Regions from separate parts of the Kitasatospora sp. NPDC059812 genome, predicted to be linked through region 3. Evidence: riboswitches for the same ligand, from Rfam matches in the RefSeq annotation. Region 3 holds a riboswitch; each other region holds the start of a gene.
The links. Region 3 has a riboswitch for cyclic di-AMP ahead of ACFV6D_RS00340 (NlpC/P60 family protein). Riboswitches for the same ligand answer to the same signal wherever they lie in the genome.
Positions count from the first base shown of each region.

Region 1: another riboswitch for cyclic di-AMP. It lies ahead of ACFV6D_RS36205 (transglycosylase family protein); the one in region 3 lies ahead of ACFV6D_RS00340 (NlpC/P60 family protein).
Region 2: another riboswitch for cyclic di-AMP. It lies ahead of ACFV6D_RS33520 (M23 family metallopeptidase); the one in region 3 lies ahead of ACFV6D_RS00340 (NlpC/P60 family protein).

Region 1 is NZ_JBHWIO010000124.1:8,630-18,509, forward strand. Features, by position in the region: gene ACFV6D_RS36195 (SDR family NAD(P)-dependent oxidoreductase) at 1-426, opposite strand; gene ACFV6D_RS36200 (cytochrome P450) at 702-1,994, shown strand; cyclic di-AMP (ydaO/yuaA leader) riboswitch at 2,205-2,372, shown strand; gene ACFV6D_RS36205 (transglycosylase family protein) at 2,378-3,295, shown strand; gene eno (phosphopyruvate hydratase) at 3,563-4,849, shown strand; gene ACFV6D_RS36215 (septum formation initiator family protein) at 5,056-5,568, shown strand; gene ACFV6D_RS36220 (DUF501 domain-containing protein) at 5,540-6,208, shown strand; gene ACFV6D_RS36225 (Ppx/GppA phosphatase family protein) at 6,211-7,146, shown strand; gene ACFV6D_RS36230 (NAD(P)/FAD-dependent oxidoreductase) at 7,575-8,942, shown strand; gene ACFV6D_RS36235 (ABC transporter permease) at 9,143-9,880, opposite strand, start outside.
Region 2 is NZ_JBHWIO010000100.1:16,369-26,248, reverse strand. Features, by position in the region: gene ACFV6D_RS33535 (PP2C family protein-serine/threonine phosphatase) at 1-493, opposite strand, end outside; gene ACFV6D_RS33530 (TetR/AcrR family transcriptional regulator) at 714-1,283, opposite strand; gene ACFV6D_RS33525 (alpha/beta fold hydrolase) at 1,376-2,203, opposite strand; cyclic di-AMP (ydaO/yuaA leader) riboswitch at 2,545-2,703, shown strand; gene ACFV6D_RS33520 (M23 family metallopeptidase) at 2,716-3,549, shown strand; gene ACFV6D_RS33515 (hypothetical protein) at 3,611-4,600, opposite strand; gene ACFV6D_RS33510 (GNAT family N-acetyltransferase) at 4,643-5,215, shown strand; gene ACFV6D_RS33505 (sensor domain-containing protein) at 5,406-6,146, shown strand; gene ACFV6D_RS33500 (hypothetical protein) at 6,265-7,017, shown strand; gene ACFV6D_RS33495 (GNAT family N-acetyltransferase) at 7,054-7,515, shown strand; gene ACFV6D_RS33490 (hypothetical protein) at 7,512-8,708, opposite strand; tRNA gene ACFV6D_RS33485 (tRNA-Met) at 9,303-9,376, opposite strand; gene ACFV6D_RS33480 (PrsW family intramembrane metalloprotease) at 9,427-9,880, opposite strand, start outside.
Region 3 is NZ_JBHWIO010000001.1:71,629-81,508, forward strand. Features, by position in the region: gene ACFV6D_RS00330 (NYN domain-containing protein) at 122-1,483, shown strand; gene ACFV6D_RS00335 (NlpC/P60 family protein) at 1,684-2,718, shown strand; cyclic di-AMP (ydaO/yuaA leader) riboswitch at 3,057-3,206, shown strand; gene ACFV6D_RS00340 (NlpC/P60 family protein) at 3,217-4,362, shown strand; gene ACFV6D_RS00345 (C40 family peptidase) at 4,590-5,636, shown strand; gene ACFV6D_RS00350 (hypothetical protein) at 5,825-6,856, shown strand; gene ACFV6D_RS00355 (glycosyltransferase 87 family protein) at 6,870-8,309, opposite strand; gene ACFV6D_RS00360 (glycosyltransferase family 4 protein) at 8,554-9,690, shown strand; gene ACFV6D_RS00365 (long-chain fatty acid--CoA ligase) at 9,738-9,880, opposite strand, start outside.

The sequences.
Region 1 (9,880 bases), on a different contig from region 3:
TCAGGCGGCGGTGGCGGTGTTCTCGATCGGCCGCCGCTGCCGGGGGACGACTTCGCCGATGGCCTCGCCGACGAGGGCGAGGAGTTCGGCGAGGCGTTCGAGGTCGAGGCGGGCGGGCAGTTCGGCGAGGGAGACGATCCGCTCGCCGTCGGGGCCGGCGACGCAGAACAGGTCGATGGGGCCGAGGTGCTTCTCGGCGGTGTCGACGAGGGCGGCGATGTCGCTGGGGCGGCGGATGTCGCCGCCGACGCCGACGACGGGGCAGCCCGGCCGGTCGAGTTCGGTGGCGAGGTCCTCGGCGACGCCGGCCCGCTGGTCGGCGATCAGCACTCCGGCGGCTCCGGCGGCGGCGAACCGGCGGGCGAGCTCGGCTCCCGATCCGCCGTCGAGTACCGCGATGACGACGACTGACCCGCTGACCCGCATGGTCTGCTCCTCCCTGTGGGCGACACCGCACCGGCGCCCACGATTTCTGCGGAGGATCGTAGGCAGGTCCTGACCCTCCGCAACAGGGATTACCCCTCAGGTGACCAGGGTCACGCCCGCCACCCGGCCAAGAGCTGTCCAAGAGCTGTCCACGGACCGTCCACGAGGCGTCCACGGAGCGTTGGCGGGCCGTCCGCCGGGTGTCGACGATCCGGCTCCGCCGGTCGGGGTCGCCGGAGGCGGTGCGGCCCCGACCCACCGGATACGGTCGACGCATGCCAGTGCAGCCCGACCCCGCCGCCCCGCAGCTCTTCACCTGGGAGTTCGCCACCGATCCGTACCCCGCCTACGCCTGGTTGCGCGAGCACGCCCCGGTGCACCGCACGACGCTGCCGAGCGGGGTGGAGGCCTGGTTGGTGACCCGCTACGCGGACGCGCGGCAGGCGCTGGCGGACAGCAGGCTGTCGAAGAACCCGGCGCACCACAGCGAGCAGGCGCACCGCACCGGGCGGGTGGGAATTCCGGGGGAGCGCCAGGCGGACTTGATGACGCATCTGCTGAACATCGACCCGCCGGACCACACCCGGCTGCGCCGGCTGGTGTCGAAGGCGTTCACGCCGCGCCGGGTGGCGGAGTTCGAGCCGCGGGTGCAGCAGCTCACGGACCGGCTGATCGACGGCTTCGCGCAGCGCGGTTCGGCGGACCTGATCCACGAGTTCGCGTTCCCGCTCCCCATCTACGCGATCTGCGACCTGCTGGGCGTGCCGGCCGAGGACCAGGACGACTTCCGGGACTGGGCCGGGATGATGATCCGGCACGGCGGCGGCCAACGCGGCGGCGTGGGGCGGGCGGTGAAGCGGATGCGGGCGTACCTGCTGGAGCTGATCCACCGCAAGCGGGCGGATCCGGGCGAGGACCTGATCTCGGGCCTGATCCGGGCGAGCGACCACGGCGAGCACCTGAACGAGAACGAGGCCGCCGCGATGGCGTTCATCCTCCTGTTCGCGGGGTTCGAGACGACCGTCAACCTGATCGGCAACGGCACGTACGCGCTGCTGCGCAACCCGGAGCAGCGCAGGCTGCTGCAGGAGTCGGTGGTGCGCGGCGAGACGGCGCTGCTGGACACCGGGATCGAGGAACTCCTGCGCTACGACGGGCCGGTGGAGATGGCGACGTGGCGCTTCGCGACGCGGCCGCTGTCGATCGGCGGGGTGGACATCCCGGTGGGCGATCCGGTGCTGGTGGTGCTGGCCGCGGCGGATCGCGATCCGGCCAGGTTCGCGGACGAGAACACCCTGGACCTGGCCCGCACGGACAATCCGCACCTGGGTTTCGGCCACGGGATCCACTACTGCATCGGCGCCCCGCTGGCCCGCCTGGAGGGGCGGAGCGCACTGACCACGCTGCTTTCCCGGCTGCCGGACCTGCGGCTCGCGGAAAGCCCGGAGAACCTGCGCTGGCGGGGCGGCCTGATCATGCGTGGCCTGCGGGAACTCCCGGTCGAATTCACACCGGAGGCCCGCTCTCCGCACGCGCCGGTCACGTCGGCCGACGCTCCGACACGCTGACGGCGCGTCTCCGGCGGCTCGTGGAGCCAGGTCTGAACCCGCATTAATCCGGACATACCGCCGCCGTTGGTAGGCGATTGACCACGCGCCGTAATTTGTGTGTGATATCGGTGATATGAGCTTGTTATTGGTCTGATGATCTGTCTACTCTCCCTGGAGTTCGCAGCTGCGGACCTCGTGCGCGGAACGCCGAATCCTGCCCGCCGCGTCACGGGAAACCGACCAGACCCTGGGCAGGGGCGGGGGAACCAGGTTTGTTGCCGTTCCCCAACGGCTTGGGGTGAAGCCGCCCGAGCGGAATCGTTTCCGCTTTCGGCGGCCGGGCCACCTCCCGGTCCGAACCCGACAGCTCACCTCGCAGGCGTGCGGAGAGGGACCTCGTCATGCTGTTCGTTGGAACTGGCCGCCACCGTCGTCGCACCCAGACCGAGAAGGCCATCGCCGTCGCCGGTGTGGCCGGCGTCGGACTCGCGATGCCGCTCCTCACCGCCACCGGCGCCTCCGCCGCCCCGGCCTCCACCTGGGACGCCGTCGCCCAGTGCGAGAGCGGCGGCAACTGGAGCATCAACACCGGCAACGGCTTCTCCGGCGGCCTGCAGTTCACGCCCAGCACCTGGAAGGCGTACGGCGGCACCTCCTACGCCCCGCAGGCCAACCAGGCCAGCAAGGCGCAGCAGATCTCGGTCGCCGAGAAGGTGCTGGCCTCGCAGGGCCCGGGCGCCTGGCCCGTCTGCTCCCAGAAGGCCGGTCTGAGCAAGGGCGGCGCCCCGGCCTCCGTGGACACCTCCACGGACGCCAAGCCCGCCAAGCAGTCCGCCGCCAAGCCGACCCAGCAGGCGCAGACCCCGAAGCCCGCCCAGCAGCCGGTCCAGCAGGCCGCCCCGAAGCCGGCCGCCCAGCAGCCCGTCCAGCAGGCCCCGCAGCAGACGCAGCCGCAGACCCAGGGCTTCTCCGGCAAGGCCGGCTGGGACGCCGACGCGAAGGTGTACTGGTACCAGAACAACGGCGCCTGGTACTGGACCAGCCACCAGAGCGTCTACCAGCAGTACGCGGGCCAGCCCGCCGCCCAGCCGCAGTACGCGCCCCGCGCCGCGCAGCCCGCACAGTCCGCCCCGGCCGCGCAGCCCGCCGCCGCGCAGGGCGGTCACGACTACACCGTCCGGGCCGGCGACACGCTGTCGACGATCGCCGCCGCCCAGGGCGTGTCCGGCGGCTGGCAGTCGGTGTACGACGGCAACCGCGGCACCGTCGGCGGCAACCCCAACCTGATCATGCCCGGCCAGGTGCTGCACCTCGGCTGAGCGGCCCGGGCCCTGAGCGGCCCGCGCCCTGCGGGCGAAGGGGGACGGGCGCCGTCCCCCTTCGCCCGCATTCCCCCGTATTCGCCCGCTTCGATCGGGCAAGCAGGTGAACTACTGGTGGGTAGCCGGGCCACACGCTGAGACGGGACCGAGGCCAGCGCGGCCCCGGGGGCCGGGGCGGTTAGGCTCTGGTCGTAACGACTCCGCAATCGTCCCGCCGGCAGCACCCAACGTCAGCCGGACCCTGCTTCCGCAAGGAGATGCCTCGTGCCGTCCATCGATGTCGTCGTAGCCCGTGAGATTCTCGACTCGCGTGGCAACCCCACGGTCGAGGTCGAGGTCGGCCTCGACGACGGCAGCACCGGTCGTGCCGCTGTCCCGTCGGGTGCCTCCACCGGCGCCTTCGAGGCGCTGGAGCTGCGCGACGGTGACAAGAACCGCTACTTCGGCAAGGGCGTGGAGAAGGCCGTCCTGGCCGTCATCGAGCAGATCGGCCCGGAGCTGGTCGGCTACGACGCCACCGAGCAGCGCCTGATCGACCAGGCCATGCTCGACCTGGACGCCACCCCGGACAAGTCCTCGCTCGGCGCCAACGCGATCCTGGGCGTCTCGCTGGCCGTGGCGCACGCCGCCTCCGAGGCCAGCGACCTGCCGCTGTTCCGCTACCTGGGCGGCCCGAACGCGCACGTGCTGCCCGTTCCGATGATGAACATCCTCAACGGCGGTTCGCACGCGGACTCCAACGTCGACATCCAGGAGTTCATGATCGCCCCGATCGGCGCGGAGTCCTTCTCCGAGGCCGTCCGCTGGGGCGTCGAGGTCTACCACACCCTCAAGGGCGTGCTGAAGGAGCGCGGCCTGTCCACCGGCCTCGGCGACGAGGGCGGCTTCGCGCCGAACCTGGACAGCAACCGCGAGGCCCTGGACCTCATCACCGAGGCCATCCAGAAGGCCGGCTACGTGCCCGGCCGCGACATCGCGCTCGCCCTGGACGTCGCCGCGTCCGAGTTCTACGAGGACGGCGCCTACCAGTTCGAGGGCAAGGCCATCTCCGCCGCCGAGCTCATCGAGTACTACGCCGAGCTGGTCGACGCCTACCCGCTGGTCTCCATCGAGGACCCGCTGGACGAGTCGGACTGGGACGGCTGGAAGGCCATGACCGTCAAGCTGGGCGACAAGGTCCAGCTGGTCGGCGACGACCTGTTCGTCACCAACCCGGCCCGCCTGGCCAGGGGCATCGAGACCGGCACCGCCAACGCGCTGCTGGTGAAGGTGAACCAGATCGGCTCGCTGACCGAGACCCTGGACGCCGTCGAGCTGGCCCAGCGCAACGGCTACCGCTGCATGATGTCGCACCGCTCCGGCGAGACCGAGGACGTCACCATCGCCGACCTGGCCGTCGCCACCAACTGCGGCCAGATCAAGACCGGCGCCCCGGCCCGCTCCGAGCGCGTCGCCAAGTACAACCAGCTGCTGCGCATCGAGGAGATCCTCGACGACGCCGCCGAGTACGCCGGCCGCGGCGCCTTCCCGCGTTTCCGTTCCGCGGAATAGCAAGCACAGCCGTTCCGCGGAGTAGCAAGCACAGCCGCTCCGCGGAGCAGCAAGCTCAGCCGCTCCTCGGAGCGGCGAGCACGGTCGCTCCGCCGACCGGTGAGCACGCCTGACCGGTGCCCCGCCGTTCACCCCGTAGGGTGGACGGCGGGGCACCGTCGCGACCAGGAGGGGAACGGGAGATGGCAGGCTGGAGGATCCCGGGCTTGGCGGCCCGGCCTCGCTTCACGAGCCGGGCGACCGTCCTCGTCCTGGTGCTCTGCTCGCTAGTGGCGATCCTCGCCTACCCGACGCGGCAGTTCATCTCCCAGCGCGCCGAGATCTCCGCCCAGCAGGCGAAGGCCGACCGCTCCCGCCAGCAGGTCGAGCAGCTGCGCCGGGAGAAGGCCCGCTGGCAGGACCCCGAGTACGTCAAGGCGCAGGCCCGCGCCCGGCTGCACTACGCGATGCCGGGGGAGACCCCGTACATCGCGGTGGATCCGGCCGGTCCGGCCGCGGCCCGGCCCTCGGCGTCCGCCACCGGTTCCGCTGCCGCCGCCGGCTCGGCCGCCTTCGACGGCGCGTCCGGCGGCTCGGCGCGGGCCGCCAAGCCCTGGTACGCCAGCATCTGGGACTCGGTCGACGCCGCCGACACCACCGACGCCGCCGCCCCGGCCCCCGCCTCCCCCCGTCCGCTCCCACCGTCCCCCGCTGGAGACACCTCCCCCCATGACCACTGAGAACCACCCCGCCGTCTCCGACGCCGACGTCGCCGCCATCGCCGCCCAGCTCGGCCGGGTGCCGCGCGGCCTGCGCGGCGTGGCGCACCGCTGCCCCTGCGGCAACCCGGACGTCGTGGAGACGGCCCCCCGACTGCCGGACGGCACGCCGTTCCCGACGCTGTACTACCTGACCTGCCCCAAGGCCGCCTCGCTGATCGGCACCCTGGAGGCGGACGGCGTGATGAAGGAGCAGACCGCCCGGCTCGCCGAGGACCCGGAGCTGGCCGCCGCCTACCAGAAGGCGCACGAGGACTACATCGCCCGGCGCGACGCCATCGAGGTGCTGGAGGGCTTCCCGAGCGCCGGTGGCATGCCGGACCGGGTGAAGTGCCTGCACGTGCTGGTCGGCCACTCGCTGGCGGCCGGCGAGGGCGTCAACCCGCTCGGCGACGAGGCGATCGGCCTGCTGGAGGACTGGTGGGCCAAGGGCCCCTGCGTCTCCCCGGCCGAGGTCGAGGCCGCCGGTGGGCGGGTCGCCCGCAACCGGGCCAAGGAGCAGGACCACCAGGCCGTGATCGAGGCCAAGCAGCAGAAGGCCGCCGAGCGCGCCGCGAAGAAGCGGGCCGCCGAGGAGTCCGACCCCGGGGAGTCCGCGTGAGCATGACCCGGGTGGCCGCGATCGACTGCGGCACCAACTCGATCCGGCTGCTGGTCGCCGACCTGGACCCGGCCACCGGGGAGATCACCGACCTCGACCGCCGCATGATCATCAACCGGCTGGGCCAGGGCGTGGACCAGACCGGCCGGCTGCACCCGGACGCGCTGGCCCGCACCTTCGCGGCCTGCCGCGAGTACCGGGAGGTCATCGCCGGGTTCGGGGTCGGCCCGGAGCGCACCCGCTTCGTCGCCACCAGCGCCTCGCGGGACGCCGAGAACAGCGACGAGTACGTCGAGGGCGTGCGCGCGATCCTGGGCGTCGAGCCCGAGGTGGTGAGCGGCGAGGAGGAGGCGCACCTGTCCTTCGTGGGCGCCACCAAGGAGCTGACCGGCGGCCAGTTCCCGGCGCCGTACCTGGTGTTCGACCTCGGCGGCGGCTCGACCGAGTTCGTGCTGGGCGGTGCGGACGTGCAGGCGGCGCGCTCGGTGGACATCGGCTGCGTCCGGCTCACCGAGCGGCACTTCGGCGGCGCCGAGCTGCCCTCGCCGGAGCAGATCGAGACGGCCCGGGCGCACGTGCGGGCCGAGCTGGACAAGGCCGAGGAGGTCGTCCCGCTGCGCGGCGCGGCCACCCTGGTGGGCCTGGCCGGGACGGTCACCACGGTGTCCGCGATCGCCCAGGACCTGCCGGCCTACGACTCGGCGGCGATCCACCACTCGCGGATCGGCCGGGAGCGGGTCGCCGGGATCGCCCGTGAGCTGCTGGGTGCCACCCACGCCGAGCGCGCGGCCATCCCGTCGATGCACCCGGGCCGGGTGGACGTGATCGCGGCCGGCGCGCTGGAGCTGCTGGAGATCATGGAGCGGACGGGCGCGGCCGAGGTGGTCGTGAGCGAGCACGACATCCTGGACGGCATCGCCTGGAGTATGGCGTCCTGACCTCCTGCGAGCCTTACCCGACCGGCCCCGGCACCCCTTTCGGGGGTCCGGGGCCGGGGCGCGCCCGGACCGGTGCGGGAAAGTTCGTGAATTTCTTCACATGGCGATCCAGTCATTCGTCGCACCCGCTCGCCCGCTACGTCCGAAATGTGGGACCGAAGGTCTGCTCGCCGTGACGACCCCTGGATCGCAGGTCAAGCCTCGGTTGAGGTTTGAAAATCGAAATCACGAGCGGGAACCCGGGCGCCGTACGGATCGTTGCTGCTCAGCAGGGTGGTATTCCGGCGTGCGCCCACGAGGGGGCACCCAAGGCCGTGAGCCGACGCGCTGGGCCCGGATTTGCGGCCGCGCAGTGTAGCACGGGGTGTCCAGAAGCTTGTGACCGGGCTCACGAAGGCTGCTCCGGACGGTGCTGGATACTTTCGGATATGAGCACCACGGAGCGTCCTCGCATCCTCATTGTCGGCGGTGGTTACGTCGGCCTGTATGCCGCGATGCGCATCCTCAAGAAGATGCGTTACGGCGAAGCGACCGTCACGGTCGTGGACCCGCGGTCGTACATGACGTACCTGCCCTTCCTCCCCGAGGCGGCCGGCGGCAACGTCGCGCCCCGCAACCTCGTCGCGCCGCTGCGCAGCGCCCTCAAGAAGGCGGAGGTGCTCACCGGTGCGGTCACCGGTGTGGACCACGCCCGCAAGGTCGCCACCATCCAGCCCGCGGCCGGCGACAGCTACGAGCTGCCCTTCGAGTACCTGGTCGTCGCGACCGGCTCGGTCTCCCGCACCTTCCCGATCCCGGGTCTGGCGGAGCACGGCATCGGCATGAAGACGGTGGAGGAGGCCATCAGCCTCCGCAACCACGTCATGGCCCAGCTCGACAAGGCCGAGTCCACCGCCGACGAGGAGGTCCGCCGCAAGGCCCTGACCTTCGTCGTCATCGGCGGCGGCTTCGCCGGTGTCGAGACGATCGCCGAGGTCGAGGACATGGCGCGCGACGCCGCCAAGATCTACAAGACCGTCAGCCGTGACGACATGCGCTTCGTCCTGGTGGAGGCGGCCAACCGCATCCTCCCGGAGATGGGCCCGGACCTCGGTCTGTGGACCAAGGAGAAGCTCGAGGAGCGGAAGATCGAGGTCTACATCGAGACCTCGATGGACTCCTGCGTCGACCAGCACGTGGTGCTGAAGAACGGCCTGGAGATGGACGCCTCCACCATCGTGTGGACGGCCGGCGTGAAGCCGAACCCGGTGCTGGCCAACTTCGGCCTGCCGCTGGGCCCGCGCGGCCACGTCGACACCGCGCCGACCCTCCAGGTCCAGGGCTTCGACTACGTCTGGTCCGCCGGCGACAACGCCCAGGTCCCGGACCTCGCCTCCGGCGAGGGCGCCTGGTGCCCGCCGAACGCGCAGCACGCCGTGCGCCAGGCCGCCGTCCTCGGTGACAACGTCATCTCGGGCATGCGGGGCTTCCCGCAGAAGAACTACGAGCACAAGAACCTCGGTGCGGTCGCCGGCCTGGGCCTGCACAAGGGCGTCGCGATCCTCTTCGGCAAGGTCAAGCTGAAGGGCCGCCTGGCCTGGTGGTTCCACCGCGCTTACCACGGCGCCATGGTCCCGACCATGAACCGCAAGGTCCGGGTCTTCACCGACTGGACGCTGGCCATGTTCCTGAAGCGCGAGATGGTCGGCCTCTCCCAGATGGAGCAGCCGCGCCTGCCGATCCAGGAGGTCACGGCGCCCACGAAGCCCGTGGAGGCCGCCAAGCCGGCCGCCGAGAAGGAACTCGCCAGCAAGTAAGCGACTGCGACCCCGGTGTGGGAGCACCGGGGTATGAGTCGGAGGCCCTCCGCCCGGCAGTGTCGCCGGACCACGACCTCCGTGGTGCTCAGCCGGCCGTGCGACCGGGCGGAGTACAGAAGTAGAAGGGCCCCTGCCGAAACCCTCCGGCAGGGGCCCTTTCTCGTCGTCCGCCCGCTGGGCGGGCCCGTGAGGGGCGGTCAGTCGGTCTTGATGCTCTCCAGGATGTCCAGCTTGGACGCCCGGCGGGCGGGCCAGATCGCGGCGACCAGGCCGACCACCCCGGCCAGGGCCAGGAACAGCGCCAGCTGGCCGAACGGCAGGACGGTGGTCAGGCCGCTCAGGCTGGACTTCAGGGTGCCGTTGATCGCCCAGGCGATGAAGCAGCCGAGCAGCAGGCCGATGCCGGCGCCGAACAGCGAGATCACCACGGACTCCAGGCGGACCATCCGCTTGATGCCCCGGCGGTCCAGGCCGATCGCCCGCAGCATCCCGATCTCGCGCTTGCGCTCGAAGACCGACATCGCCAGCGTGTTGATCACGCCCAGGATCGCGACCAGCACGGACATCGCCAGCAGGCCGTACATCAGGTTCAGCGCGAAGGTGATGGTCTGGCTGAAGTCGTCGCGGACGTCCTGCTTGGACTTGACGTCGATCACCGGGTTGGCGCCGGTGGCGTCCTTGAGGGACTGCTTGAGCGCGGCGGTGGCGCCGTCCTTGCCCTTGACCAGGACGTCGGTGATGTAGGGCTTCGCCTCGTGCTTGGCGACCTCGCTGTTGGCCAGCAGGACCGAGCCGAGCATGCCGCCCTTCTCGTACACGCCGCCGACGGTGAGCTGACCGGTGGACTGGTCCGGGTAGGAGACCGCCATCGTCGAGCCGGCGGTGACGTGGAGCTTCGTGGCGAGCTCCTGGTCCACCAGGACCTTGCCCTGGCC
Region 2 (9,880 bases), on a different contig from region 3:
CACCCGAGAACGAGGTGTCGCCGGCCGGCGCCAGCGCACTGTCGAAGTGCCAGTCGAGCAGCCGCTCCGGAAGCCGGGCCAGCGTCCGGGTGTGCTCGGCCAGCTCCAGCAGCATCGAATCGCCCTGCGTCCCGCGCAGACCCAGCCGGTGCCGGAACCGGTTCGCGGCCAGCACCGTCACCGCGGTCGCGGCCAGTACCAGCGTCACCCCGATCCGCACCCCGAGCGGATCCCGCACCACCGCCCCCAGCACCCCGCCGGCCAGCGCCGCGCACACCAGCACCAGCAGCTGCCCGCGCCGCAACAGCAGCCCGCCGACCACCAGCGGCAGCACCAGCGCCGACGGCGGCCAGCTGTACGGCAGCACGATCGGCAGGACGCTCAGCACCGCCGTCACCCCGAGCAGCACCCCCAGCGCGTACCGCGCGGCCCGGGCGTTCCCGTCCAGCAGCCGCAGGTACCACCGCCGCGCCCTCGCTATCGGTGCGGGCACGTGGACCTCCGCCAAGGGGTCGGCGGTCCCCTGTCATGACCACCAGTCAGCCCGGCCACACTAACCCGTCCACCCCCACCACCCCCAGGCCGCTGCCTGCCCGCCGCACGGGAAGTCGGCGGGTCCGACTTCTCGCGCATGTGTCACCCGGGGCGCTGGCCGTTCCGTCGTCGTGGGAGGCCGGGCGGGTCGTGCCGCGGCCGGTGCGGTGGCCGGTGTCTCAGGGGGTGGGCCAGGTGCGGAGGCCGGTGGTGAGGAGGGTGATGAGGCGGCTCTGGGTGGTGGCCAGGTCTTCGGCGAGCTGGAAGCCGCCGCCGATGGAGAGGGAGGCGAAGCCGTGGGCGACGGAGCGGACGGTGCGGGCGGCGTGGATCGCCTCCGCGCCGTCGAGGCCGTACTCCCGCAGGACGGCGATGATCACCCCGACGAGCCGGCCGGCCGCGCGGGTGAGGTCGTCGTCCGGCTGCGGGGCCTGGGGGAGGGCGTTGTAGCGGTGCGGGTGCTCGGTGGCGTACGCGTGGTAGGCGCGCAGCACGGTGGCGACGGCGTCGTCCCCGCTGCGGCCGACGGCGGCCTCGGCGAGCCGGTCGGCGAGTTCCTCGGTGACCCGGACGGCGATGAGCCGCCGCAGTTCGGTGAGGCCGCCGCTGACGTGCTTGTACAGCGACGGGGTGGCGACCCCGGCCCGGGCGGCGACGGCGGCCAGGGTGAGGGCGTCGGCGCCCTGCTCGTCGATGAGGGCGAGGGCGTGGTCGACGACCTGCTCGGGGGTGAGTCCTACTCGGGGCATGGTGTGGGCTCTCCGTCGGTGGAAGGCGTACGTGGCGGGGCGGGGCGGCGCGTGGGGGCGGGGCTGACGTGGGCGGACGGGGTGGGCGGGGCTCAGGCGAGTTCGGCGAGGAAGGGCAGCAGGGCGCCGGCGGTGGCCTGCGGGTTGTCGGCCATCGGGTAGTGCCCGGATCCGTCGATCATGACCTTCCGCGCGTTGAGCGCGGCGGCCTGCCGGTCGGCGACGGCTTCCGGCTTGGGGAAGTCGGGGTCCTTGCTGCCCATGATGACGAGCGAGGGGCAGCGGACGGCCGCGGTCCAGCCGACGGGCGCGGAGTCCCCGCCGACGTGTCCGCGGGTGGCGGTCTTTCGGCCGGGGGTGCGCATGGCGGCGACGAGTCCGGCCACGTACGTGTCGAAGTCGGCGGGCTTGGCGCCCGGGTAGGCCAGCTTGCGGTGGTAGAGGCCCCAGAAGGCGGGCGAGTGGACGGTCAGGGCGCCCATGACGCGGAGGGCGCCGCGCATGAGGGCGCCGGGCGGGGGGTTCTCGACGAAGGCGTCGATCAGGGCGATGCCGGCGACCCGTTCCGGGGCGTCGCCGGCGGCCTTGACGACTGTCGCGCCGGTGTAGGAGTTGCCGACCAGGACGGCGCGGCCGATGCCGAGGTGGTCGAGCAGGGCGAGGACGTCGGTGGCGATGGCGGCGGGGGAGTAGTCGTCCCAGATGATCGAGGATTCGCCGAAGCCGCGCAGGTCCATGGTGATGACCCGGCGGCCGGCGGCGGCCAGCAGCGGGTGGAGGTGCCGGTAGGCGGCGCGGGTGTCGAGCATTCCGGGGAGCAGCACGACGGGGGTGCCGTCGCCCTGCCGGGTGTCGTCGTAGGCGAGGCGGCCGCCGGTGACGTCGAGGTACTGGGTGGTGGGGGCGCTGGTGGCGTTCATGGTGGGCCTCCGGGGGCTGCCGGTGCGGGCTTCGGCGTGCTGCCGATAGCCATAAAGCTAAGGCTAATAGCCTTAGCCGTCAAGCCTTCGCACCCTGTGGGGCGGGGGAGGTCAGTGGTGAGTGCCTGAATGAAGGGCCGTCCGTTGACGTCCGATCACGTGAGGTGGCGTCAATGGTGTTCAAGCGTGCCCAAGGGGCCCAAGGGGGACAAAACGCCCTTCGCGTCCCAGAGTGCCCCGCCTGTCTCCGGTCGTCCCGGGCGAACGGCTTGGAATCAGGGCCTCCTAGGATTAACGTTTGATAACGCAGCGCGGTCCTCAACGCCGTACCCAGACGGCACCGTGCGCCGTCGCCTAATCCCGCCGACCGGCCTCCGGGCAGGTCAGGGAGCCGGGGAACCACGTTCCTTGGGGTGAATCGGCGGGGCTTCGGCCCAGCCGTAGGAGACCTTCCTGCTCCGAACCCGTCAGCTAACCCGGTAGGCGCGAAGGAAGGAAAGGAGCGCGCCTCCGTGGCGTCGACGCACACCCCGGCACACCCGGCCGGCCTCGCAGCAGGTACCCGGCTCCTCGACCACCCCGGCCCGGACGGCCCCGAGTACGCGGGCCCGGACGCCGAGACCAACCGGCACCGGATGCCGCGTCAGGTCCGTGGGACCTCCCCGCTGCTCGGCGTCACCGCCGTCGCCGCGACCCTGGGCGCCACCGGCTTCGCCTCCGCCACCCCGGCCGCCGCCCCCGCCATCGAGACCCCGGACGAGACCCCGGTCGCCCTCTCCGCCGACCCCGGCCTCGCGCTCGCCGCCCGCATCCAGCTGCAGGCCGACAGCCAGCGCACCGCCGCCGAGGAGGACGCCCGCGTCCAGGCCGCGAAGGAGGCGGAGGCCAAGGCCGCCGCCAAGGAGGCCGAGGCCAAGCGGGCCGCCGAGGAGGCCGAGCGGGCCAAGGCCGCCGCCCTCACCCTGCCGGTGCGCGACTACCACCTCACCGCCCACTACGGCCAGAGCGCCCGCTACTGGGCCCACCTGCACACCGGCCTGGACTTCGCCGCCGACACCGGCACCCCCGTCTACGCGGTCGGCCAGGGCACCATCACCTCGGCCGGCTGGTCCGGCTCGTACGGCTACCGGATCGTCGAGACCCTGCCCGACGGCACCGAGATCTGGTACTGCCACCTCTCCTCGATCATCAAGGGCTCCGGCAAGGTCGGCTCCGGCCAGCAGATCGGCAAGGTCGGCGCCACCGGCAACGTCACCGGCGCGCACCTGCACGTGGAGGTCCGCCCCGGTGGCGGCGCCCCCGTCGACCCGGAGACCTGGTTCCAGCAGCGCGGCCTCAACCCCTGACGCACCCGCGAAGCCCCGGCCGCCGGAACCGAAAGGCACCGGCGGCCGGGGCTTCGCCGCGTCACTCCTGCGCCGGGTCCGCCGGGTCCGCCGGGTCCGCCGGGTCGGCCGGCCCCGCCGGGTGCGCGTCGGACTCTTCCTGCGCCGGCCCCGCCAGCTCCTCCAGGCGGGCGTCGAACTCCTCCTGCGCCAGCCCCGCCAGGTACGCGTCGATCTCCTCCTGCCCCGGCTCCGGCGCGAGGTCCGGGAACTCCTCCACCAGCAGTCGCGGCAGCCCGGGCACCGTCCACTCCCCGTACAGGTCGAGCGCGGCCTCCACCGCCGCCTCCTCGAACGCCCCGAAGTCCCCGGCCAGTTCGTCCGGCATCGGCCGCCCCAGCGCGGTCAGCTCGGTCAGGTTGCGGTAGCTGCGCCGCATCAGGCCCTGCTCCAGCAGCCGACGCGCGCCGTCGGTGGCCATGCCGACCGAGATCACCCGGGTCGGGCTCCAGCCCTGCTCGTCCACCTCGTCCAGCCAGCCGGTCTGCGCCAGTGCGGCGAACCTGGCCAGCCGCTCCTCCTGCGCCAGCTCCCGGAAGCCGGTCAGCCACTCCCGCACCGCCTCCGGATCCGTGACGTCCGCCCCGTACGCGTGCAGCAGCAGCGCGTACAGCCGGGGCCAGGTCACCAGGTCGGCGCGGCGCAGCAGCCCGGCCGCGACCTCGCCCTGCCACTCGGCCTCGGCGTGCAGCCGCTCCTGGCGCTTGGCGTTGAGCCGCTTGGCGGCCCGCTGGTGGTCGGTCAGCAGCCGGACGGCGGCGCCGTACGCGAACGGGTCCGCCTCCGGTTCGGGTTGGACGTACAGGTAGAGCCGCTCGTACAGCAGGTGCTCCACCGCGTTCGAGGTCAGTTCGGGCCAGCCGTCGTGCATCCTGCCCTCGCCCAGCTCCAGCAGGGCCAGCACCGCGCGCAGCGGCGCTTCGGCCACCGGGGTGCGGTCCTCTTCCGCCGCCCAGGCGAGCAGGTCGGCGGCCCTGGTGCGCGGGGCGAGCCGCAGGTCTTCGTCGTTCATAGCTCGAACGGTAACCGCTGGCCGGGAGTAGGGTCGGCTGCCATGGTCCCCGTACGACTCACCGGCCCCCGGCTGGCCATCCGCGAGTATCACCACACCCCCGGCGACGTGGACGCGCTGCACGGGCTGTTCGGCGACCCGGAGGTCACCCGCTACCTCCCCTTCGAGCCGCGCGACCGCGAAACCTGCGCCGACCAGATCGAGCTCTACCTGGAGGAGGCGATGGCGCCGGAGCGGGACACCTACCGGCTGGCCGTCACCCGGCGCGACGACGCCGAGGACCCGGTGGACGCCGTGCCGATCGCCCACGCCTCCCTCACCCTCGGCAAGCACCGCTCCGCCCACCTCGGCTACGTGCTGGGCCGCGACGTCTGGGGCCGCGGCTACGCGGGCGAGATCGCCGGCCTGCTCTGCGAGCTCTCCTTCGAGGCCCTCGGCGTGCACCGGCTGGCGGCCCGGGTCGACGTGGACAACGCCGCCTCCGCCAAGGTGCTCCTCCGGCTCGGGTTCCAGCTGGAGGGGCGGGTCCGGCACGACCTGTACAAGGGCGGCGCCTGGTCCGACTCGTACCTGTACTCGCTGCTCGCCGACGAGTGGACCGGCGCGACCGGCTGACCTTTCGGCGCGGACGTCCGGCGCGGACATCTGGCGCGGACATCTGGCGCGGACCCGGGGCAGGCCTGCCAGGTCAGGCCCGGGGGGTTAACCCCACCCCCGATCCGCCAGGCCTCCGGATCCTCCCCGGCCCGCCGTTCGACCAGACTGATGCCATCAGCAGCCGAGAACGAGGGACCGGGGCCGGGACATGAGCATCAGCCGAAGCACGCAGGACCGCGAGTGGGACGTCCTCGGTGGTTACGGCGACGACCCGCGTCCCGCTCGGGCCCACCGGACCGAGGAGCCGCCGGCCGTCTGGCGGGCGCCGTTCTCCAAGCACTACTACCGCGAGATCGGCTACACGCTCACCGGCCTGCCGCTGTCGGTCATCGGCTTCTCCGTCTCGATCATCCTGTTCTGCATGGGGGTCGGCACCTTCGTCACCGTCCTCGGCCTGCCCGTGCTCGCCCTCCTGACCACCGTCGCCCGCGGCATGGGCCGGATGGAGCGGGCCCGGGTGCGCGGCATGCTGGCCCTGGACGTGCCCGCCCCGGCGCCGGTGCGCCAGACCCGCCCGGGCACCTGGGGGGCGATCACCGCGCGGCTGGCGGACCCGGCCGGGTGGAAGGCCGCGTTCTACCAGGTGGTGATGTTCCCGTGGGCGGTCCTCAGCTTCGCCCTGTCGCTGGTGTTCCTGCTGCTCGGCTGGGCGATGGCGCTGTACCCGCTCTACCAGTGGGTCTTCCCGGCCTTCACCCCGTGGCGCGGGTACCGGCTCTTCGACTTCTACGACAGCGACAACGTCCAGCACGTCTACTACGTCGAGGGGGCCTGGCAGATCGCCGGCTTCTCGCTGGTCGGGGTGCTGCTCATCATCCTCACCGCCCAGCTGGTCCGCGGCCTGACCAACGTGAACCGGGCCGCCGCCCAGGGCCTGCTCGGCCGCTGAACCCCGCGGGCCTTCCCGGTCCCGCCCGCTTCCCCGGTCCCGCCCGCCTCACCGGCCCCGCCCGCGCCCCGGACGTGCTCCGGATGCGGACGGGGCCGGCCCGTGTTCGGATGGCCGGGTGGCCGCCGCACACACCCCCGCCGACCCGGGCGCCCTGGGCCGGGACATCCTGGTCACCTCCCGCCCGCTGGACGAGTACTGCGACCTGTTCGACCTCACCCGGGCCCAACTCGCCGCGCTGCCGGGCCCAGTGCTGGACTGCCCGGGCGGCGCGGCCGGCCTGGCCGCCGAGGCGCGCCGGCTCGGCTGCCGGGTGATCGCCGCCGACCCGGCGTACGCGCTCCCCGCACCCGAGGTCGCGGCCCACGCGCTGGCGGCCCGGGCGTCGATGGCCACCGCGATGGCCGCCCGCCCGCACCTGTACCCGTCGCCGCGCTCCTGCCGACCGGACCGCTACCTGCGCAGCTGGGACCGCGCCCGCCGCCTGTTCGCCGCCGACTCGGCCGCGCACCCGCAGCAGTACGTGGCCGCCGCGCTGCCCCGACTGCCGTTCGCGGACGGCGCCTTCGCGCTCACCCTGAGCGGCTACCTGCTCTTCGCCTACCCCGAACTGTTCGGCCCTGAGCGGCAGTTGGCCGCCCTGGTGGAACTCGTCCGGGTGACCTCCCCGGACGGCGAGGTCCGCGTCCAGCCGCTGCACGACGGCCACGGCCTCCGCTGCGCCCACCTCGACCCGCTGCGGTACGCGCTCGGCGAGCGCCGCGTCGCCAGCGAGATCCGCCGCTTCCCCCGCGCCGCGGACGGCCGCACCCGCCGCGTCCTGGTCCTGCGGTCCGCCGACCACCGCCGCCGGTCCGCCGCCGAAAAGTAATGGTCTCTCCTGGTTAGCACCCCTATACTCGCCCGCATGAGCGAGACGACCATCAGGCGCGCCGGGGCGGCCGACGCCGACCGGCTCACTGAGCTGATCCAGGCCTCCACCGCCTACCGCGGCGACTACGCGGCGATGATCGACGGCTACCGGGTCACCCCCGAGTACGTCGCCCGGCACGAGGTGTTCCTGGCCTCGGACCCGACCACCGACCGACTGCTCGGCTTCTACGGCCTGATCCGCGAACCGGCCGAACTGGACCTCATGTTCGTCGCCGACGAGGCCCAGGGGCTCGGCATCGGGCGGAAGCTGATCGCGGACATGCTGGAGCGCGCCCGGGCGGCCGGGATCGCCTCGGTCAAGGTGGTGTCCCACCCGCCCGCCGAGGGCTTCTACCTCCAGATGGGCGCCGAGCGCACGGGCACCCGCCCGCCGCAGGTCAAGACGCCCTGGGAGCAGCCCGAACTGCGCTTCACCGTCAAGGAGTTCAGCAGCTAGCTGTGGTCGCCCGCCGACGGAGCCGACGGAGCCGACTGGACGGGCTGAGCGGGCTGGACGGGCTGAGCGGGTGGGGCCGACTGTCCCGACTGTCCCGACTGTCCCGGTTGGGCAGGCTCGACGGGTGGGGCCGGCTGCGTCGGGACGAAGGCCGTCGCCTCCAGCCGGGACAGGATCTTCTCCGCCAGCCAGCTGCGGTCCGACCCGTACGGGATCCCCTCCGGCAGCACCAACTGCCCGGCCACCGCGTCCCGCAGCCGCTGCGCCTCGGCGCCGGGCAGCCGGGAGAGCAGCCCCCGGGCGGCCAGCAGCGCGTGGTACTGCTCGAAGCCGGAGCGCGGGCGCTCGATCGCGTCCAGCAGGCTCGGCAGGTCGGCCAGCGACGGGTCGCCCTGCATCAGCGCGAGCGCCTGGATCCGGCGGCCCTCGGAGCCGTCCGCGTACAGCGCCCGCACCTGGTCGGCGGTCAGCGCCGAGCGGCGCGCGGTCGAGCGGACCTCGGCCACCACGCCCTCCGGCCCGGACGAGGGCGAGGAGGCGGGCGGCAACTGCGCGGCCAGCGCGGCCGACTGCTCCGCGCTGCCCCCCAGCAGCCCGAGCTGCTGCATCGCCCGGACCCGCAGGTCGTCGGCGCCCACCTTGTCGCCCCGCCGGTCGCGGTCCTGCCCGGCGAGGAAGAGGTCCAGGGCCTGGTCGGCGTCGGTCAGCACCTGCGGCAGCGCGAGCCTGGTCACCAGCCAGCCGGCCAGGAAGCCGAAGACCACGAAGTACAGCACCAGTGCCGCCGCGAACGGCACCGCGGCGTCCTCCCCGCCCAGCGCGGGGGCCAGTGCGGTGCCGAGCTGGTGCAGCCGCTCGCCGAGCGAGCCGAGCTGGGTCAGCCCGACGCCCAGCAGCACCTTGGTCAGCCAGTCGGACACCTGCTCCAGGTTGGTGTTCGGGGCGTACGAGCCCTGCGGTTCGCCGCTGCCGCTGCGCACCCGGGGCACCCCGAACAGGAAGCCCAGCGCGCCGCCGAGCACCGTCGAGGCCCCGGCCACCACCAACCCGCCGCCGAACGCCTGCCAGGCCTGCTCCCGGCCGAGCGAGAAGAGCAGCAGCCCGAGCAGGCCCGTCCCGGCCAGCGCCCCGGGCGCGGCCCACCGTGCCGTCCGCAGGGCCGTCGTGCCGCTCCGCCGCCGCGCCTTCGCCATCGCCTACCCCCTGTGCCCGCGCCGCTCCGCTCCGGAACCCGCGCCGACTCTAGCGCCGCGGCCCCACCGCGGGAACGACCCGGGGGCGCCCCGGGCAGGGCGCGGGTGACGACCAAGAGCGCCGGAAGACGCCGGAGAGCGGCGGAGAGCGCAGACAGCCCGCAGGCTGCTCCTCCGCGCCGGCCCGTGCACTGGCCTGGCGCCGAGGCACCGGGGATGTTCCGGTGGGCCTGCGGGCCGGGTGACTGCTATGGATTTCGCCTGCCGGAGGCCTCAGGCCTCACCCCGCGCAGGCAGGGGCGGCTCTAGCGAGCAGCCACCTCAAGCATCCTGATGGAACTCAATTCAGGATCACCTCCCTTCAGTGTGCCGCCACGATAGGCAGCCCACCGGCCGGAGGGCAACGGATTTATCGGTGGCCCGCCCGGCAGCCGACGGCCGGGCCGCCGTCGTTCGGGCCGCCGTCGTTCGGGAGGTCTCCGCTGACGAGGGCCCAGGTCCTGTTGCGGCTTCGCGGCAGAACGTTCCTTCGCCGTGCCGGGGAACGCGAAAGGCCCGGAGGACGAATCCTCCGGGCCTTTCGTTGCTACTGAGTAGCGGGGACAGGATTTGAACCTGCGACCTCTGGGTTATGAGCCCAGCGAGCTACCGAGCTGCTCCACCCCGCGTCGGTAAACACAACAATACGGGGAAGTCGCCGAGATGGGAAATCGGTTCTTCAGACCACCCTGGCGGAGCGCCTGTCGCGCCGGGCGGCGTGCCGGGCAGCCCGGGACCTGGCCCAGGCCGCGAAGCAGACCAGCGCGGCGAAGCAGGGCACCATCAGCGCCCCGTACACCACCAGGAAGCCGTCCGTGCCGAGGTCGGCGGCGGCGTTCCAGGTGCCGTGCAGCGCCATCGCCAGCAGCAGCCCGGTCGGCGCGGCCAGCCGGGCCAGCCAGCGCCGACCGGTGGTCAGGGCGACGGCCAGGCCGATCCCGGTGAGCGCGGTGAACAGCGGGTGCGCGAAGGGGGAGAGCAGGGCGCGCAGCACGAAGGTCTGCACGGTGCCGTCGAAGTCGCGCAGGCTGGGCGGATCGCCGAGGCCGATGCTGTCCAGCCGCTGCCGCTGGTCGGTGGTGAACGCCCGGCCCAGGTAGAGGGCGTTCTCGGTGAAGGCGAAGCCGCAGGCG
Region 3 (9,880 bases):
AGCGAGGGAGCCCGCCGAAGCGCAGGGGCTTCAGCCTGCTGCCGCCGCGCAGGCGCAGGCCGCCGACGCGGCCCCGTCCGGGCCCGCGGCCGTCGGCGAGGCGGCGGGTTCCGATGCGTCGGTGGGCTCCGGCGAGGCGGTGGGTTCCGGCGAGGCGGTGGCGGAGCGTGCTGCCGAGAAGCTGGACCGGCCGCTGCCCGAGGGCGTGCGCCGGCGCGTGGTCGGCCTGGCCTCGGACGCGCTCGGCGGGCTGCCGCCCGGCGAGCTCCCGCAGAGCCTGCGCCAGTACGTCAAGTTCACCCCGGCCCGGCGGGCCAAGTACGCGGCCACGGCGCTGGCCGCGGCGCTGGAGTCGGAGCCGGCGTTCCGGGTGCGGATAGCGGAGCGGTTGAGGCTGGGCCAGCCGGACCTGGTGAAGGCGTTGGAGTCGGGCAGCGTCCCGGGCGCCGCCGATCCGATGGACGTCGCGGCCGCCGCCTACCTGGTGCGGTCGGCCGGCTGGAGCCGGCTGGTGGCCGAGGCCGGGGAGGAGGCCGAGCGGGCCGGCGCCGAGGGTGCGGCCGCCGAGGCCACCCGGCTGGTGGAGAAGTTGCAGGCGGAGCTCGCCGAGCTGCGGTCAGCGGCCCGGGCGGACCTGGAGCGGCAGCGTGCGGAGTCCGAGGACGTCCGCCGGGAGGCCGAGTCGCTGCGGAAGAAGGTGCGCTCGCTGGAGAGCGACACCCGCCGGGCGCAGGCCGAGACCAGGCGGCTGACCGCCGAGCTGGAGGCCGCGAGGGCGCAGGCGGCCACCGAGCGCGGCGCTGCGGAGTCCGAGGCGCGGCGGCTGCGGCACCGGGTCGGCGAGCTGGAGACGGCGGCCGAGCAGGGCCGCCGGTCGGCCCGCGAGGGCCGCAGCGTCGAGGACATGCGGCTGCGGCTGCTGCTGGACACGGTGCTGCAGTCGGCGCAGGGGCTCCAGCGGGAGCTGGCGCTGCCGGTCTCCCAGATCCGGCCGGGGGACCTGGTGGAGGCGGTGGTGCCGGGGGCGGCCTCGCCGCACGACGTGGCCCGGCGCGGTCTGGCCGACGACGATCCGGCGCTGCTGGACCAGTTGCTGGCGATCCCGCAGGTGCACCTGGTGGTGGACGGCTACAACGTGACCAAGACGGGCTATCCGACGCTGCCGCTGGAGCAGCAGCGGATCCGGCTGCTGGGCGGGCTGGCGATGCTGGCCCAGCGCACGCAGGCGGAGGTCACCTGCGTGTTCGACGGGCAGGACCTGGACGTTCCGGTGATCATGGCGCCACCGCGGGGGGTGCGGGTGCGGTTCAGCCGGACCGGCGAGACCGCGGACGAGCTGATCCGCCGTCTGGTGCGGGCCGAGCCGCAGGGGCGTCCGGTGGTGGTGGTGTCCACCGACCGGGAGGTCGCGGAGGGCGTGCGGAAGGCGGGCGCGCGCCCCGTGGCTTCCGTTCTGCTGCTGAACCGGCTGGCGCGGCCCTGACGGCTGCCTCGACGGAATGACGCCTGGTCAGCGCCCGGTTTGCGGCGGTGTGCACATCCGGTGAAGCCTGCGGGGGAAGTGGAGTTCACGCCTTCGGGGGAGTGGCAAAACCCGTGGATCTTCCCTAGGGTGTGGCGTCAAACCTATTTTCCGGATTCTCACCTGATCGGGTGAGGCCGATGGAAGAAGGAGCAATTCCCTTGGCCTCCCACCGCCGTCCCAAGCAGCCGAGCCGCGCCCGGGTCTCCGTGCTCACCGCTGCCGCGGCGACCGCGGTCGCCCTCTCCGCGCAGGTCGCCGCGCACGCCGCGCCCCAGCCCAGCAAGAGCGACGTCAAGGCGCAGATCGACCAGCTCCAGCAGGACCAGGAGCAGGCGGCGGAGAAGTACAACGGCGCTAAGGAGCGGGCCGACCAGCTCCGCAAGCAGTCCGACCAGCTGCAGGACAAGGTGGCCCGCAGCCAGGACGAGATGACCCAGCTCCAGACCGGCCTGGCCGGCGTGGCGGGCGAGCAGTACCGCACCGGCGGCATCGACCCGTCCGTCCAGCTGATGCTCTCCTCGGACCCGTCCGGCTACCTGGAGAAGGCGTCCAGCGCCCAGCAGGCCAGCGCCAGCGAGTCCGAGGCGCTCAAGGGCCTGCTGGACCAGCAGCGTCGGCTGGACCAGGAGAAGTCCGAGGCCGCCGCCGTCCTGGCCTCGCTCGACTCCACCACCAAGGACCTGAACCAGGCCAAGACGGACGTCAACCAGAAGCTCAAGGCCGCGCAGGATCTGCTGAACTCGCTCAGCGCCTCCGACCGCGCCGCGCTGCGGGCCCAGCAGCAGCAGGACGACCGCGCCTCGCGCGGCAGCGACCGGGCCGACCTCGGCAGCCTCCCGCAGGCCGGCGGCTACGCGGGCGTGGCCGTCGCCAAGGCGATGAGCAAGCAGGGCTCGCCGTACGTGTGGGGCGCCACCGGCTCGACCACCTTCGACTGCTCGGGCCTGATGGTCTGGGCGTACGGCCAGGCCGGCGTCTCGCTGCCGCGTACCTCGCAGGAGCAGGGCAACGTCGGCACCAAGGTCACGCTGGACCAGGCCCAGCCGGGCGACCTGGTCATCTACGGCCCCGACCGGCACCACGTCGGGATGTACATCGGCAACGGCATGGTGGTGCACGCGCCGCACACCGGCGACGTGGTGAAGGTGATGAAGGTCGACGCGATGCCGATCAACACGATCCGCCGGGTCTGACGGCCCGACACGCCCGAAGGGCCCCGTCCGGGCCTGTGATCCACGCCACCCTCCGACCGGGGGTGGCGTTCGGGTTTTGTCCGCCGTGCGAGTCCCCGGTGAAGACTGATCAGCTTTGCGTACGGCGGTGATCACTATGTGTCATATTCACAAAAGAACTTTGGTCTTCTTCCGTCTTTTTTCTGACAAGGATTTGAACGGATCACGGTTCAGTTACTAGGGTCGTGCCCCGAACCACCGCACTCCCGATCGCCCAGCCAGGGTGACGGCGGTGGTTTCCGTCGAGTTCGTGACGCAGCGGGGCGGGCCCAGTGCCTGCCCGACGGGGAGCCCAGCAGTCGGGGGTGCTGTCGAACGGAGCCGGGGAACCACGTTCCTCCGGGGTGAATCGGCGCCAGGTCGGCCGGTGGAACGGCCGTGAGGCGTCGTAGGGCACGCTTCCGGCCCGAACCCGTCAGCTCACCCGGTAGACGGCGTAGGAAGAAGGAGTCCGCCTTCGTGGCGTCCCATCGTCGTCCCAAGCCCGCTAGTCGCACCCGGGTCTCGATCATGACCGGCTTCGCCGCCGCGGCCGTCGCGCTGTCCGCGCAGTCCGGCGCCCACGCCGACCCGCAGCCGACCAAGGACCAGGTCAAGGAGCAGGTCGACCAGCTCAACGAGCAGGCCGAGGTCGCGACCGAGAAGCTCAACGCCGCCCAGGAGAAGCAGCAGCAGCTGCAGAAGCAGGTCACCGACCTCCAGGACCAGGTGGCGCGGCAGCAGGGGCAGGTGACCGACCTTCAGGGCGGCCTGGCCGAGATCGCCGGCGAGCAGTACCGCAACGGCGGCATATCGCAGACCGTCCAGCTGATGTTCTCCGCCAGCCCGGACACCTTCCTGAGCCAGGCCGACACGCTGAACCAGGCCGGCGGCACCCAGAAGGGCCAGCTCAAGCAGCTCCAGGACGAGCAGCGCAAGCTCGACCAGGTGCGCTCCGAGGCCCAGGGCAAGCTCGCCGAGATGGAGACCACCACCCAGCAGCTGAAGAGCGCCAAGGACGAGGTCCAGGGCAAGCTCAAGGCCGCGCAGGACCTCTTCAACACCCTGTCCGAGCAGGAGCGCCAGGCGATCCGCGCGGCCGAGGAGAAGGCCGCCGCCGAGGCCAAGGCGAAGGCCGACGCCGCCGCGAAGGCCGCCCAGCAGCAGGCGGCGGCCCAGCAGGCCGCCGACCGCTCCTCCCGCGACAACAGCCGCACCGACCTGAGCGCGTCGCAGGCCCCCGCCGCGCCGGTCACCAAGCCGAGCGCCGGCAGCTCGCGCGGCGCCGCGGCGCTGTCCATCGCCGCCTCCAAGATCGGCAGCCCGTACGTCTACGGCGCCTCCGGCCCCGGCTCCTTCGACTGCTCGGGCCTGATGGTCTGGGCGTTCAACCAGGTCGACGTGGCGCTGCCGCGCACCTCGCAGGAGCAGGCCCACGCCGGTACCCGGATCGGCACCGACCTCTCCCAGGCCCAGCCCGGCGACCTGCTGATCTTCTACGGGGACGCCCACCACGTCGGCATCTACGCCGGCAACGGCCAGGTGCTGCACGCGCCCAAGCCCGGCGCGTCGGTCCGCTACGAGGCGGTCGGCAACATGCCGCTGACCTCCATCGTGCGGGTCTGATCCTCGCGCAGGCCCTCCCAGGCCCGGCCTTCCACCACGGAAGGCCGGGCCTGCGGCTTTTCCGGCGCCTCGGACTGATGTCCGATTACGGGTCAAATATTCGGGTTGGCAGGGGTTTGGACTCGGTTGCCCGGACTCGCTAACGTCTGCCACCGGACTCCGCTTCCAGGGCCGCCCGCGTTGGTGCGGCGGCGGGGCCCCACCGCCGGATCGGAGCCGCTGCCGCCATGCCCGTGCACCGTCGTCCCCAACTGCTCGCCCGTGCGCTGGTGCTGACCGCGGCCGCCACCACCGCCCTGGGCGTGACGGCGGGCGGCAGCGCCCAGGCCGCCCCCGCCGTGCCGGACACGCCCACCCGCAAGGACGTCAAGGCGCAGGTGGAACAGCTCTACGGCGAGGCCGAGCAGGCGTCCGAGAAGTACAACGCCGCCCTGGAGACGCAGCAGCGCCTCCAGGGCGAGACGACCGTCCTCCAGGGCGAGATCGCCGTCGCCCAGGAGCAGCTCAACCAGTTGCGCGGCGACCTCGCCACCGTGGCCGGCGCCGAGTACCGCGGCGGCGGCATGGCCCAGACCGTCCAGCTGATGCTCTCCACCGACCCGGAGGGCTACCTGTCCCGGGCCCGCACCCTCGACCAGGCCGCCGAGCGGCAGCAGGAGACCCTGCACGAACTGGCCACCCGCCAGCGCCGGCTCGACCAGCGCCGCACCGAGACCGCCGGCAAGCTCGCCGAACTCGACCAGGCCCGCCGCTCGCTCGCCGACAGCAAGCAGCAGATCCAGCAGCGGCTCACCAAGGCCCAGCGGCTGCTGAACAGCCTGGGCGTCGCCGAGCGGGCCCGGATGGCCGCCCAGGACGCCCAGGAGGCCGAGCAGCGCGCCACCCGGGGCACCGACCGGCTGGACCTCGGCACGGCCCCGCCCGCCTCCGAGCGCGGGGCGGCCGCGCTGGCCGCCGCGGTGCGGATGATCGGCTCGCCCTACCTCTACGGATCCACCGGGCCCCGCGCCTTCGACTGCTCCGGTCTGATGTACTACAGCTGGCGGCAGGCCGGAGTGACCCTGCCGCGCACCTCGCAGGCCCAGGCGTACGCCGGGCAGCGGGTCAGCCTCTCCGAAGCGCGGCCGGGAGACCTGGTGATCTTCTACCGGGACATGCACCACGTCGGGATGTACGCCGGCGGCGGGGTGATCGTGCACGCCCCCTACCCGGGCGCCAGGGTCCGCTACGAGAGCGTCAACGCGATGCCGGTCGCGGGGGTGGTCCGGCTCTGAGCCCGGCACTGTCCGACCCCGACGCCCCCTACCCGATAGACGGCGCCCGCCGGACGCTGTCCCGGCGCGGTGCGCTGCTGCTCGCGGCCGGCGGGCTGGCCCAGCTGTCGCTGCCGCCGGCCGCCCCGGCGGCCCCCTCGGCGGCCGGGCGGGCGTCGGGCCGGTGGGCGGCGGACCGGCGGGCCGAGGTGGCCGCACTGCTGGGCACGCGGGCCCGGGCGCTGCCCTCCTGGTCCGGACCGGCGGCGATCGAGGCCGGCTACCGCAACCTGGTGCTCGGCGCGGACGCCGGGCCGGAGCGGCTCACGGCCGCCGCCGACCTGGCGGTCCGGATCACCGGGTACGACGACTACCCGGTGGTGTACCCGCGCCGGATCGACCTGGTCCGGGCCGGCGGCAGCTGGCGGGTCGACCGGGAGGAGAGCGCGAGCGGGCCCCCGGCACTCTGGGACCTCGGCTCCGCCCGGTCCGCGGCGGGCGCGCACTGCCTGGTGCTGGGCCTGGCCGACGGACCCGACCCGGCCGGCCTGGTCGCGGTGGCGGACCGGGCCGTGCCCGCCGTGAGCGAGGTCTGGGGCACCGGCTGGGCGGGCCGCCTGCTGCTCGAAGTGCCCGCCACCGCAGAGCAGTTCGCCCGGCTGCTGGAGGTCGACCCGGCGGGCTGGACGGGCATGGCGGCGGTCACCTCGGCCGCCCCCGGCGCGCCCTGGCACACCCCCGCCGACCGGGTGCTGGTCAACCCCGGGACGTTCGGGCGGCTCAGCGACTTCGGCCGGCAGGTGGTCGTCACCCACGAGGCCACCCACGTCGCGACCAGGGCCGACACCCGGGCCTGGACACCGCTCTGGCTCTCCGAGGGTGTCGCCGACTGGACCGCCTACCGTGGCTCCGGCCGGCGCCCGCAGCAGATCGCCCCCGAGCTGGCCCGGGACGTCGCCGCCGGCCGGCTGCCCGCCGCGCTGCCCGCCGACCGGGACTTCACCGCGGGCGCCGACGGCATCGCCCAGGCGTACGAGCAGGCGTGGCTCGCCTGCGAGCTGATCGCCCGGCGCTACGGGCCCGAGCGGCTCGTGGCGTTCTACCGGGCGGTCGGCGCGGCCGACGGGCAGGGGGAGGACCGGGACCGCCGGCTCGACCGGCTGCTCCGGGCCGGACCGGGCGTCGGCCTGGCCGAGTTCACCCGGCTCTGGCTGGCCGAGGTGGCCGCGCTGCGCGATTGACGGTGCGCGTCGTTCAGCGCCGCTGCCTGGCCGGGGTGCCGGGCCGCTGCCTGGCCGGAGTGCCGGGCCGGTCGATGCCGTCCAGCAGGTCCTGCTCGTAGGCGATGCCGGGGCGCACCGGGTAGGCGCCGGCGGGCACCGCCTCGGGCTTGGCCAGCACCACCGTCGCCGGGAGCTGTGCCGGGCCGCGGGTGGCACGCCAGAGCCGGATGCAGGAGAGCACGGTGGCGGCCAGCAGCAGCAGGTTGCGCAGGCTGAGCACGGTGACGCCCCAGCGCTCGCTGGCGAGGATCCGGCTGAACATCAGCGGGAACTCGGCCAGCGTCAGCGGGCAGGCGAGCAGGATCAGCAGGGCCACCGGCCGCTGGCTGCTGCCGCGCACGGTCAGGCAGACCGCGGCGACGCCGATCAGCCAGACCAGGTACTGCGGGCTGATCACCCGGCTGGTGACGGTGAAGATGAGCAGCGCGCTGAGCGCCGCGTCGTACATGGTGGCCGCGTTGCGGCGCTTGGCGGTGAAGCGCCAGAGCAGCAGCCAGGCGAAGCCCAGCACGGTGCCGGCCATCATCACCTTGCTGATCACGGGGACCCACGGCCCGAGCATCTCCGGGGAGCCGTAGTTCATGGTGACCTTGCCGTCCCAGGCGTCCGCGAGCCGGGCGAAGTGCAGCGGCAGCGCGCCGAGCGACTCCACCTCGATGCCGCGCTCCTTCTGGAAGGCGAGGAAGCCGAAGGCGCCGTTCATCCCGGCCGCGAGCAGGAAGCCCACCGAGACGGCGGTGGCCGCGGCCAGCGTCCAGGCGCGGCGGGTGCGGCGGCCGGAGGGGGTGCCGATCAGGGCGAGCAGCGGCCAGATCTTGATGATCCCGCCTAGGCCGAGCAGCATCCCGCCGATCGCCGGGCGGCGGATCAGCGCCAGCAGGCCGGCCAGGGCGATCGTGGTGACGATGATGTCCAGCCGGTTGTAGACCATCGGGCCGAGCAGCGGCACGGCCACCACCCACATCCAGGCGCCGGTCAGTGCCCGGCCCCGGCGCAGTCCGGTGCGGACCAGCAGGGCGGTGGCGGCGATGTCGGCGATCCCGCAGATCACCCAGAAGGAGACCAGGTACGACCAGGGCAGCAGGCCCGGCAGCAGGATCACCAGGGCCGCGCCGGGCGGGTACTGCCAGGTCACGTCGTCGAACGGGAAGGTGCCGGTCTGCAGGACGCCGTACCAGGCGTGGTAGATCATCCAGACGTCGGCGGTGATGTCCCCGCCGAGCCCCTTGACCACGCCGGTCATCAGCAGCACCAGCACCGTCCGGGTGGCCAGCCAGGTGGCGCCGAGTGCGGCGAGCGCCCCGAACGGGCGGCCGGGGGCACGGGCCGGCTCCTGCCGGGCGGCCGGCGTCGGGCCGGGGCCGGCGGCGCCGCTGGGTGTACCGGACTCGGTGGCCGGGGCCAACTCCACTGCGCTCCCTCGTTCGTCTCGGACGTCCCACCGGAGGCGCCGCGCGACGGACGCCCGGGCGGTCGGAGGGGCGGGCACGGCACGCTGGGCCGGGCCGCCACCGGCCGCCTAGGTTCTAGGACTGACCCGGGGGTGAAACGGTTGCCGTGCGCGGATCCGTTCCCGGCGGGTCATGGTGTTGACCTATCGTACGGATCACCCAGCGGTACACCGCGCACCCCCCGACAAGCGAGCCGTGGCCTGAATGCACCGAACCTTGATCGTCACCAACGACTTCCCGCCCCGCCCCGGCGGCATCCAGGCCTTCGTGCACAACATGGCTGTACGTCAGCCCGCCGGGAGCATCGTGGTGTACGCCTCGACCTGGCGGGACGGCACCGAGGTGGCCCGCTTCGACGCCGAGCAGCCGTTCCCGGTGATCCGGGACCGGACGAAGGTGATGGTTCCCACACCGCGGGTCACCCGGCGGGCCGCCGAGATCCTGCGGGCGGAGAAGTGCGACTCGGTCTGGTTCGGCGCCGCCGCCCCGCTCGGGCTGATGGCGCCCGCGCTGCGCCGGGCCGGTGCGGCGCGGCTGCTCGGCATGACCCACGGGCACGAGGCCGCCTGGGCCCAGCTGCCGGCCGCCCGGCAGCTGCTGCGGCGGATCGGCGCGGGCACCGACGTGCTGACGTACCTGGGGGAGTACACCCGGTCCCGGATCGCGGGCGCGGTCGGGCCGCAGGCCGCGGCCCGGATGGTGCAGCTGCCGCCGGGCGTGGACGAGACGACCTTCCACCCGGGCTCGGGGGGCGCCGAGGTGCGTCGCCGGCTCGGGCTGGCGGACCGGCCGGTGGTGGTCTGCGTCTCCCGGCTGGTGCCGCGCAAGGGGCAGGACACGCTGATCGAGGCGATGCCGCAGATCCTCGCCGACGTGCCGGACGCCGTGCTGCTGATCGTCGGCGGCGGCCCGTACCGGGCGGACCTGGAGAAGCTGGCCGACGCCAGGGGAGTCCGGGCCTCGGTGCGCTTCACCGGCTCGGTGCCGTGGGAGGAGCTGCCCGCCCACTACGGGGCCGGGGACGTCTTCGCGATGCCCTGCCGGACCAGGCGCGGGGGGCTGGACGTCGAGGGCCTGGGCATCGTCTACCTGGAGGCCTCGGCGACCGGTCTGCCGGTGGTCGCGGGCGACTCCGGCGGCGCGCCGGACGCGGTGCTGGAGGGCGAGACCGGGTACGTGGTGCCGGGCGGCTCGGCCGCCGCGGCCGCCGAGCGGATCGTCCGGCTGCTGGGCGACGAGGAGCTGCGGCGGCGGATGGGCGAGGCCGGGCGGCGCTGGGTGGAGCGCTCCTGGCGCTGGGACCTGCTGGCCGGGCGGCTGACCTCGCTGCTGGCGGCCTAGGTACGTGAGCGGGCCCCGCCTCCCTCCGGGGAGACGGGGCCCTGCGGCTACTTCTGGTAGATCGCCTCGATGTCGGCGGCGAAGTCCTTCAGCACGAGGTTGCGCTTGAGCTTGAGGGAGGGCGTCAGGTGGCCGCTCTCCTCGGAGAACTCGGTGTCCAGCAGGCGGAACTTCTTGACCGCCTCGGCGT